One region of the Streptomyces sp. NPDC051018 genome, then DNA from elsewhere that is predicted to be linked to it. Evidence: riboswitches for the same ligand, from Rfam matches in the RefSeq annotation. Region 1 holds a riboswitch; each other region holds the start of a gene.
What was found. A riboswitch is a leader RNA that binds a small molecule or an ion and turns the genes downstream of it on or off. The one in region 1 is predicted to bind cyclic di-AMP.
Positions count from the first base shown of each region.

Region 2: linked by a shared signal. The riboswitch ahead of ACIBCM_RS22345 (transglycosylase SLT domain-containing protein) and the one ahead of ACIBCM_RS27345 (transglycosylase family protein) in region 1 are both predicted to bind cyclic di-AMP.
Region 3: linked by a shared signal. The riboswitch ahead of ACIBCM_RS04375 (peptidoglycan DD-metalloendopeptidase family protein) and the one ahead of ACIBCM_RS27345 (transglycosylase family protein) in region 1 are both predicted to bind cyclic di-AMP.

Region 1 is NZ_JBITFN010000019.1:13,782-17,048, forward strand. It holds gene eno (phosphopyruvate hydratase) at 1-762, opposite strand, end outside; gene ACIBCM_RS27345 (transglycosylase family protein) at 1,213-1,935, opposite strand; cyclic di-AMP (ydaO/yuaA leader) riboswitch at 1,940-2,115, opposite strand; gene ACIBCM_RS27350 (transglycosylase family protein) at 2,404-3,267, opposite strand, start outside.
Region 2 is NZ_JBITFN010000013.1:14,816-18,082, forward strand. It holds gene ACIBCM_RS22340 (DNA helicase) at 1-759, opposite strand, end outside; gene ACIBCM_RS22345 (transglycosylase SLT domain-containing protein) at 1,171-1,653, opposite strand; cyclic di-AMP (ydaO/yuaA leader) riboswitch at 1,658-1,816, opposite strand; gene ACIBCM_RS22350 (NAD(P)-dependent alcohol dehydrogenase) at 2,248-3,216, opposite strand.
Region 3 is NZ_JBITFN010000002.1:118,100-121,366, reverse strand. It holds gene ACIBCM_RS04380 (STM4011 family radical SAM protein) at 1-604, shown strand, start outside; gene ACIBCM_RS04375 (peptidoglycan DD-metalloendopeptidase family protein) at 711-1,679, opposite strand; cyclic di-AMP (ydaO/yuaA leader) riboswitch at 1,684-1,838, opposite strand; gene ACIBCM_RS04370 (tyrosine-protein phosphatase) at 2,879-3,267, shown strand, end outside.

The DNA.
Region 1 (3,267 bases):
GCCGTCCTTGTAGAACTCGGACGCGGCGACGTCGAGCGCGAGCGCGATCTCCCTGCCGGGGGCGTACCCGGCTTCCTTGATCGCTTCGAGGATGAGGTCGAGCGCGGCGCGGTTGGAGTCGAGGTTCGGCGCGAAGCCGCCCTCGTCGCCGAGGCCGGTGGACAGGCCCTTCTGCTTCAGGACCTTCTTGAGGGTGTGGTAGACCTCGGTGCCCCAGCGCAGGGCCTCGGAGAAGGACTCCGCGCCGATCGGCGCGATCATGAACTCCTGGATGTCCACATTGGAGTCGGCGTGCGAGCCGCCGTTGAGGATGTTCATCATCGGAACGGGCAGCAGATGCGCGTTCGGGCCGCCGAGGTAGCGGAAGAGCGGCAGGTCGGACGCCTCGGACGCGGCGTGCGCCACGGCGAGGGAGACACCGAGGATGGCGTTGGCGCCGAGCGAGGACTTGTCCGGGGTGGCGTCCAGGTCGAACATCGCCTGGTCGATCAGGCGCTGCTCGGTGGCGTCGTAGCCGACCAGCTCCGGGCCGATCTGCTCGATGACGGCGAGGACGGCCTTCTCGACGCCCTTGCCCTGGTAACGGTCCTTGTCACCGTCGCGCAGCTCAAGGGCCTCGAACGCTCCGGTGGAGGCACCGGAGGGAACGGCGGCACGGCCGGTGCTTCCGTCGTCGAGGCCGACCTCGACCTCGACCGTGGGATTGCCTCGGGAGTCCAGGATTTCCCGGGCTACGACGACGTCGATGGACGGCACGAGCATCTCCTTCTGGGATGTGACGCTGGAAGTGCAGGGCCTCATCGGCCTTGCGGCACGAGCCTAACCGGCCGGGGGTCGTGGCCCTGTCGCTGCCCGCTCCCTGGGACGAAAAACGGCGTGAAGCGCGTCGGCGAGGGAGAAAAGGACGGGCGGACGGGTGATCACTACCCATCGGTAAGGCCCGTCGCGGGGGTACCGGGACCGCTCCGGGAGATGTACGCGGCGGGGGCGCGGGCATCCCGTCCGCCCGGCGGCTCGGGCGGATCACGGGAAAACCCCGGTCCGGCGCGTACGGGGGAAGCGCGTCGGACCGGGGTGCTCCGGTGCCCCGCCGGGGGCGGGTGCGTGCCGCGGACAGGTGCCGTGCCGCGGACAGGTGCCCCGCCGGGGGACGGGGCTCCGTGCTCCGGGCGGGTGCCTGTGCGGTCGGCGGATGCCGTGCGGAGTGCGGGGTCAGCTCAGGTGGAGCTGCTGGCCCGGGTAGATGACATCGGCGTCGTCCACGATGTCCTTGTTCAGCTCGAACAGCTTCTGCCAGCCGCCGTCGACGTTCTTCGCCTCGGCGATCTTGCTCAGGGTGTCGCCGGCCTTGACCTCGTACTCGCCGTCACCCTTCTGGAAGCCCTTGGCCTTGGCGGCGGGCTTCGGGGACTCCTGCTGCTGCGCCGGGGCGTGGGAGCGCTCGGAGCGGGTGGTCGGGGCCTCGGCGCGCTTCTGCGCGGGCTTCGACTGCTGGTGGGACTGGGACTGGGACTGCGACTGGGACTGCTGCGAGGAGCCGGAGCTGGAGGAGCCCGTGTACGCGGAGTTGGACAGGCCCACACCACAGCTCGGCCAGGCACCCTTGCCCTGGCCCGCGAGGACCTTCTCGGCGATCTCGATCTGCTGCGACTTGGACGCCTGGTGGGCGTTGGGGGCGTACGCGGTCCCGCCGAACGCGGCCCAGGTGGAGGACGAGAACTGGAGGCCGCCGTAGTAACCGTTGCCGGTGTTGATGGACCAGTTGCCGCCGGACTCGCACTGGGCGACCCGGTCCCACTCGGAGGCGGTGGCGGCGGAGGCGGAGGTGGCGCCGATCAGCGGTGCGGCGACGGCGGCACCGGTGATGCCGGCGAACGCGACGATCTTGGCGGCCTTGGACGGGCGGCGGTGCTTGCCCTTGCTGGAAAACAGCATGGAACGATCTCCTCACCGACGCCTGCGAGGTGAGCTGTCGGGTTCGGGCCAAGTGAGTTGCCCGGCCGCGCGTCCTGGCGCGCGGCTTCACCCCGAGCCGGGTGCCCGTCGTTCATCCTCGACGGACGGGTCCGGCACTTACCTTGGGTCCCCCGCTCCTGCCTTCGGCGCTCTGAGCGACGACTGTTCCCCCCGACCGACGGCAGGATTCGGCGTGACGGTCGACGGTGCCCGCGGTGGCGAGCGGTTCAGACCGTAGGCACACCTGTCCCGGATGTTCAAAGAGGCCCATCAGGGAAAAACCGCCCATCCCGCCACTGCCACAACCCGCGTTTCCGCAGGTCGAGTACGGAATGAAACATTCCGCCGGACGGGATGGGCCGGATTCGGCAAAGAGACCCATGTCTCACTTGCGCAGAATCGGACAAAGAGGTGTGAACCGGGGCGCGATTTCCGGGTGGATTCCCGCTACTCCGAGCCCAGTTCAAGGCTCTGACCGGGAAGGATGAGGTCCGGATCGGCGCCGACGGTCTCCCGGTTGGTCTCGTAGAGCGCGGGCCAGCCGCCCTCCAGCTTCTTCTCCTCCGCGATGGCCCAGAGGTTGTCGCCGGGCTTGACCGTGTAGGTGAGGGGCGGGACCTCCGCGGCGCCGGTACCGCCCGTCTGCTTCTGGTCGTTGGCGCCGGGGCGGGCCGCGGAGTCGCTCCGCGAGGCGCGATCGCCGTCCGTTCCACGGCTCTTGTCCGCACCACCCGGGCCGGTGGGCGCGGTGGGGTCGGCCGGGTCGGCGGAGGAGGAGCCGGTCGCCTCGGGCGCGGGCTCGGCGCCGGGCGTACCGCTGCCCGCGCTGCCGCCGCCGGGCGCGGCCGGGGCCGTCGCCCCCGGTGCGGGCGTCTTCTTTCCCGGTGCCTTCGCCCCGGGCGCCTTCTGCTCTCCGGGGGCCTTCTGCCCGGGAGCCGGGGTGCCGGAGGGAGCGCCGGACGGGGTACCGGAGGGTGCGGGCGCGGGCCCGGGGTCGACCGCCGCCCCCGTATCGGTGCCACCGGGCGCCAGCCCCGCGAGCGTGCCGCACGACGGCCACGCCTGGGGACCCTGCGCGGCAAGGACCTTCTCCGCGACGGCTATCTGCTGGGAGCGGCTGGCGAGATCGGGCCGGGCCGCGTACTCCGTACCGCCGAAGTCCTCCCAGACCTGCTGGGAGAACTGGAGTCCGCCGTAGTAGCCGTTGCCGGTGTTCGCGCTCCACAGGCCCGCGCTCTCGCACTCCGCGACCCGGTCCCACACCGCCCCGTCGACCGCGGACGCCGAGCCCGCGCCGAGGAGGGGGATCGC
Region 2 (3,267 bases), on a different contig from region 1:
GGCGGTGTACATCTGCGGCCTCAGCTCCGGAGCCCGCCGCTCCAGCAGGGTGATGAGCTCGAACTGCGTACGGGTCGAGTTGACGACGACCCCGATGCTGTCTCCCGGCCTCTCCCGCGCCAGGGAGACCAGCAGATCGGTCACGGCCCCGGGGCCGGTCAGCCGGTGCAGCCGGGGACGCGGCCCGATCCGCCCGGGCAGCGCGGGAGATATGGCGCCCGTGTGGAAGCGGGCGGCCAGCTCGGCGATCTGACGGGTGTTGCGGTGGTTTCCGCCGAGGCCGTGCCGGGCGCAGGCGCCGAGACCCCGTTCGATCTCCCCCAGGGTCGACCGGGTGTCGGTGAGCCGCTGGCACTCGTCGGCGAACACGGTCACCTCCGCCCCGAGCAGCCGGCACAGCCGGTAGAAGGCGGGCGGCAGATCCTGGCCCTCGTCCACGACCAGACTCAGCGCGCCGGGCGCCTCGCGAAGGGCCGCCCGTTCGTAGAACGCCGGCCAGTCGTACCAGCCGTCGTCGGTTCTCGGGGCGACCTCCCCGTACCAGCGGGCGAGCCAGGAGTGCGCCGTCGCCACCGTCACCCCCGCGTCCTCGGTGCCCAGCGCCCGTACCAGGGGCGCGAGGGACTGGCACAGCAGCCGGGACCGGGTGAGCAGGACGGCCGGAGTGCCGGTGAGCGAGCTCGGCCCGCAGCCGTATCTGTTCGGCTTCCCCCAACCCGATGGCCTGGGCCCGTGCCCGGAAGGTGAGTTCGGAGACAACCCCCCGTACGGCCTCCCGGCGCAGATCCGCGTACAGCTCGCGCAACGCCTCCCCCGAGCCCGGGAGCACCCCGCCCGTCCGCCGTGGCTTCACCCATGACTCACACCCCCCTGTGTCGCATGACATGCCCCCGGAACAAGCCCCGCACGGCTGCTCAACGGAAGCAGGAAAGAACCGGCCCACAACGTAGAGAGGCGTGTTGACATTGTCAACACGCCTCTCGTTGGCGGCAGTTACCCCGATCCTGTGGACGCCCGACCCCGCCGGGTTCGCGGGTCCTTCCGCTCCCGGTCTCCTCCTCCGTCCTGTCTTCCGTCTGCTGTCGCAGGGTGCGGGGGCATATCGGCCTCCATACGCGAGAACGCCCCCGGGATCCCGGGGGCGTTCTCGCGTATGGAGTTCAGGCAGTGTCAGTACGGCCCGAAGACATTGTCGATCGATCCGTACCGGTCGGCCGCGTAGTTGCAGGCTGCGGCGATATTGGCGACCGGGTCGTAGCTGTCGGTGGACGTACCCGGAACGTGGTAGGCCCGGAAGGTCGGGTCAATCACCTGGAGAAGGCCCTTGGACGGCGTTCCGGCCACGGCGTTGGAGTCCCAGTTGTTGATCGCCAGCGGGTTTCCGGAGGACTCGCGCATGATGTTCCGGTGAATTCCCTCATAGCTGCCGGGAATTCCGTGATCGGCCATGACGGACAGCGCTTCCCTGATCCAGCCGTCGAGGTTGTCGGGGTACGTCGTGGCCTGGGTCGCCGTCGTGGCGGCGGGGGCGGCGTGGGCCGTGGCGGCACCGGCCAGCGGGAGCGCCAGCACGGCGCCGGCCGCGCCGAGCGCGACAAGACCCCTGGTGAGCGAGCGGGTTCCGAAACGGGACAGCTTTACCTGGGCAGACATATTGAGTTCCTCTCCGTCGCCTGCGAGGTGAGCTGTCGGATTCGGGCTGGAGATGCCCTACCGCACCCGAAGGCGCGGATTCACCCCTAGCCGGTCCCTTGCGGTACCGGCGACTTACCTGGTTCCCCCGCTCCTGCCGTGAGTGAGTAGTCGGTCGGCTCTGTGCGGGACGGCGGCAGGATGAGGCGTTCCGTCCCGAGTCGACGATGACCGTAGACGAGACCGGGCGAGGGAGACAAGGCGCGGTTTCCTTTTCGAAACCCATTTCCGGGTCTGGCTTTCGGGTGCCGGATTTCCATGATCCGGCGGAGGGGCCCAACTCGCTTTTCATGGCGATGGGATGGCCGGGGAGTGAATTGATCGTTTCGGGTCTCCGGGTGACGCTTGTCACTTATGGAGTCGTTATTCAAAAGACGCCATAGCGAAGGGCGTTTAGGTTTATTGGCGAGAAAGCAGCCAAATGGGACATTTCATCCATTGGGTGTGAGGGGCTCCATAGTTCCCAGAAGGGGTAGGGCCTCTCATCGTGCCCCGCGTACGGCGTCCTCCGTGCCCCGGCCCTGGCCGCGATCGCCCGGTTCATACGGGCACGGCTCATACGGTCACGACGATCTTGCCCCGGGGATGGCCCGTCTCCAGGTGCTTGATCGCGGCGACGGCTTCGGTCAGCGGGTAGGCGCGGTCGACGACCGGTGCGATCGTGCCGTCCTCGGCGAGCTTCTTGAGGATCATCAGGTCCTTGTGGCGCACCAGCGCGATCAGGGAGCTCAGCGTCTGGCCCAGGAACGGCGAGAGCGCGTAGCCGTGGAGCTGGCGGCCCAGGCCGCCCACCCAGTCGCCGCCGCCTTCGCCTCCGGCCATGACCAGGACGCCCTTGGGGGCGAGTGCGCGGCGCAGCAGGGACAGCGGGCGGTTGCCGGCGGTGTCGAGGATGACGTCGAACCGGTGCCCGCCGTCGGTGATCTCCTGGGTGGTGTAGTCGAGGACGTCGGTGGCGCCCAGGGTCCGGACGAAGTCGGCCTTGCCGGGGCCGCAGACGGCGGTGACCTCGGCTCCGTACGAGGCGGCGAGCTGGACGGCGTAGGTCCCGATGCCGCCGGAGGCGCCGATGACCAGTACTTTCTGCCCCGGCCTCGGGCGCGCCCTGCCGCTGAGGCCCTGGTGGGCGGTGACCCCGGAGACGGGGAGAGCCGCGGCCTGCTCGAAGGTGAGGTTGCCGGGCTTGGGCGCGAGCTTGTCGGCCCTGGCGCAGGCGTACTCGGCCAGCGATCCGTCGCCGCTGCCGAAGACCTCGTCACCCGGCTTGAAGCCCGTCACCTTCGCACCGACCGTCTCGACCACCCCGGCGAGGTCCCAGCCGCGAACGGGGTTCTTGGGCTTGCGGAACCCGAAGGCGAGGCGGGCCATATAGGGCTTGCCCGTCATGAGGTGCAGGATGCTCGGATCCACCCCGGCGGCGCGCACCTGGACCAGCACTTCGCTGTCCCGGGGAACGGGGCGGTCGATGTCGCGCAGCTCTAAGCCGTCCGCGGAGCCGTACAAGTCATGGACGATGGCCTTCATGGGGTCCCCCCTGGTTCGGATGCTGCCCCAGAGCATCGCGCCGGATCGAAC
Region 3 (3,267 bases), on a different contig from region 1:
GATCCAGACCAATCTCAGCTGCCGCACGGACTGGCTCGCGGACGCCGATCCCGGGACGCTCGCGCTCTGGTGCACCTACCACCCCGGGCAGACCCCGTACGAGAGGTTCCTCGGCAAGTGCCGTGAGCTGACCGGGCTGGGCATCCGCTTCAGTGTCGGTGTGGTCGGGCTGCCCGAGCATCTGGAGCACGCCCGCCGGCTCCGCGCCGGACTTCCCTCTCAGGTCTACCTCTGGGTGAACGCCGCGGAAGGCCACCGGTACACGGACCCGGAAGCCGCGGAGTGGACCGCGCTCGATCCCCTGTTCCCGTACAGCCGCCATCCGCACCGCTCGGCCGGTCTCCCCTGCCGGACGGGCGAGTCGGTCGTCTCGGTGGACGGCGACGGCACCGTGCGCCGCTGCCACTTCGTCCCCGCCGAACTGGGCAATCTGTACGACGGCTCGTACCGGACCGCGCTGCGCCCGCGCGCCTGCCCGCTCGCCGTCTGCGACTGCCACATCGGTTATGTGCATCTGGAGGCGCTCCCGCTGTACGACGTCTTCGCGGGCGGCGTACTGGAACGCGTCCCCGCCGCCCGGCCCGGGGGCCTGACGGTGTGGTGATCCCGCTCGGCCCACCCGCCGGACCGGATCACCGAAGCGGGAGCACGCCGCAACCCCCCGTGCCACCGCCGGGCGGCACGAGGGGTTGCGGGCGTTGGTACGAACGTCAGAGAGAGACGCCGTGCTGGCGCAGATAGGCCACCGGGTCGATGTCGGAGCCGTAGCCGGGGCCGGTGCGGACCTCGAAGTGCAGGTGCGGGCCGGTGGAGTTGCCGGTGGAGCCGGCGAGCCCGATCTGCTGTCCACCGCTCACGCTCTGGCCCGCGGAGACGGAGAGCGAGGAGAGGTGGGCGTACTGGGAGTAGTTGCCGTCGGCGTGCTTGATGACGACCTCGTTGCCGTACGAGCCGCTCCAGCCGGCGGAGACGACGGTGCCGGGGCCGATGGACCGGATGCTGGTACCGGTGGAGGCGGTGAAGTCGACACCGGTGTGGTAGCCGCTGGACCACATGGAGCCCGAGGCGCGGTACGGGGTGCTGACGTTGGCGGACGCGACCGGGGTGGTGTAGCCGCCGCCGGCCTGGGGAGCGCTCGGCTCGGGGGTGCTCTGCGCGGCGTCGTCGTCGGTGGCCTCGACCGAGCCGGCCGACGCGGACGTGTTGGAGGCGGTCTCCTTCGGGGCGGCCGGGGCCGGGGCGCTCTCACGGGCGTCGTCACGCGAGGCGCGGGGCTCCGAGCGGGTCTCGGACTTCGCCGGGGCGTCGCTCTTGGCCTTGGCCTTGGCGCCGAGGGTCAGCTCCAGGCCGGGGTGGATCAGCGAGGGGTTCTCACCGACGGCCTCGCGATTGTCGGCGTAGAGCTTCTGCCAGCCGCCGCTGAGGTTGTGGTCCGCGGCGATCTTGGACAGATAGTCGCCCGCCACCACGCGGTAGGTCACGGGAGCGGCGGCGGACTGCTGGGCCACCGGGGCGGCGGGGACGGCGGCGACGGTCGCGGGGGCCGACTGCTCCGCCGCCTGGGCGCCGCTCGCACCCATCAGCGGAAGGGCGATGGCCGCGCCACCGGTACCGGCGGCGACGAAGCCACGGGTGAGGGGGCTGGACGTAATTCGGCGGTGCTTACCCTTTTTGGGCATGACGCATTCCTCTCCGGCGCCTGCGGGGTGAGCTGTCGGGTTAGGGCTGGAGATGCCCGGCCGCGCGGCAGCGCGACTTCACCCCAAGCCGTCCGGAACTCCGGGATCGGCGTACTACCTGGGTCCCCCGCTCCTGCCACGCGTGGGTGGGTGGGAATTCCGGACGGCGGCAGGATTAGGCGTTCCGTCCGAACTGCCGTGACCGTAGACCGGCCGCGCCGAAGGGAACAAGCCGAGCCTTTTCCCGATCCGTGACACGGATCTTTCCGGCGCGGAATACCCGGTCACCCTCTGTCTACCCGGCTCCGCCAACTCCCCTTGGGCGGCCGAATTCCTCTTTCCCGATCCGGCCACACACCGTCACGAATATGATCCTGCTCACGAGCGGAACCATCTCCCCTACAGACAGGGCACGTTATACCTAAGGGTTCAATTCGGACATGATGACCAGAAGCCCCTATAGGCCATGGCGGCCACGCCCGGCCGTTCAACTTCCCGTCACTTTTCGGGCGATACCGTCGGCAACAAGTCGCCTGCCGTTCAGCCGGACGTCATGAGCACCCCTCCCTGAGGCACACCCACGAATCCTGATCACGCCGGAGGCGCCTCCGGCGATTCCGGTCGCGACTCCGCTCCGAATGGCCGCTAAATTTTTTCCGCGCCAGCCCATCCGGCTCCCATGACGCGGCGCCTGAAGGGCATTCACCTGCGGCAGAGGCGTCGGCCAGAACGGCCCATTCCCCCACCAGGAGAACTCCTCCTCCAGTTCGCCATCCGAACTTCACCACGGGAACACGCACTTCGGAAAGCAGCGAACCCCCGACCACCCCGGGGCGATGTCCGGCCCCGGAGCGGGACACCCATCGCCACCGCGGGCTCACACCCCAGGGGCCCGCCACGACCCACCCTCCGGCCCACGACCCGCCGGCAACGGCACGGCCGCCCTGTGACCGATAGAGAGGGCCGCCACGAGCCCGGCCGCGACCCCCGGACCCGACCCCCGACCGAGCACCACCGCCCCCACAGCCCAGAAATCAATACAATTCAACATAATCACTCAGCATCGGACATGGATCAAGGCACCGGGCACGCTCCCACCAGGAAGGACAAAGTAATTGCCCGAAGAACCCATGTCGTATCGTCGAGAACACGCCACAGTCGGCGACCGGCGCCGACGGCAGTGACCCTCAGGAGCCTTTGTGACGCAGCAGCTGCCGCAGGTCCCGTCGACCGAGCCGGAACTGACCGGGGTACGCAATTTCCGCGATGTCGGCGGGCTCCCGACCGTGGACGGCAGGACGGTGCGGCACGGGCGGCTCTTCCGCAGCGGTCATCTCGCCGACGCGACGGCGAGTGACGCGTCCTTCCTCTCCGGGCTGGGGCTGCACACGATCTTCGACTTCCGCAATGCCGCCGATATGCGGCTGGAGGGCCCGGACGTGGCACTGCCGGGCGTACGGAACCTGAATCTGCCGCTCAGCGATCCGGCCGACGGCGCGGAGTTCTGGACGATGGTCCGCGAGGGTGACCTCGACCAGCTGCGGACGATCCTGGCGGACGGGAAGGCGGCCGACCGGATGTCCGAGTC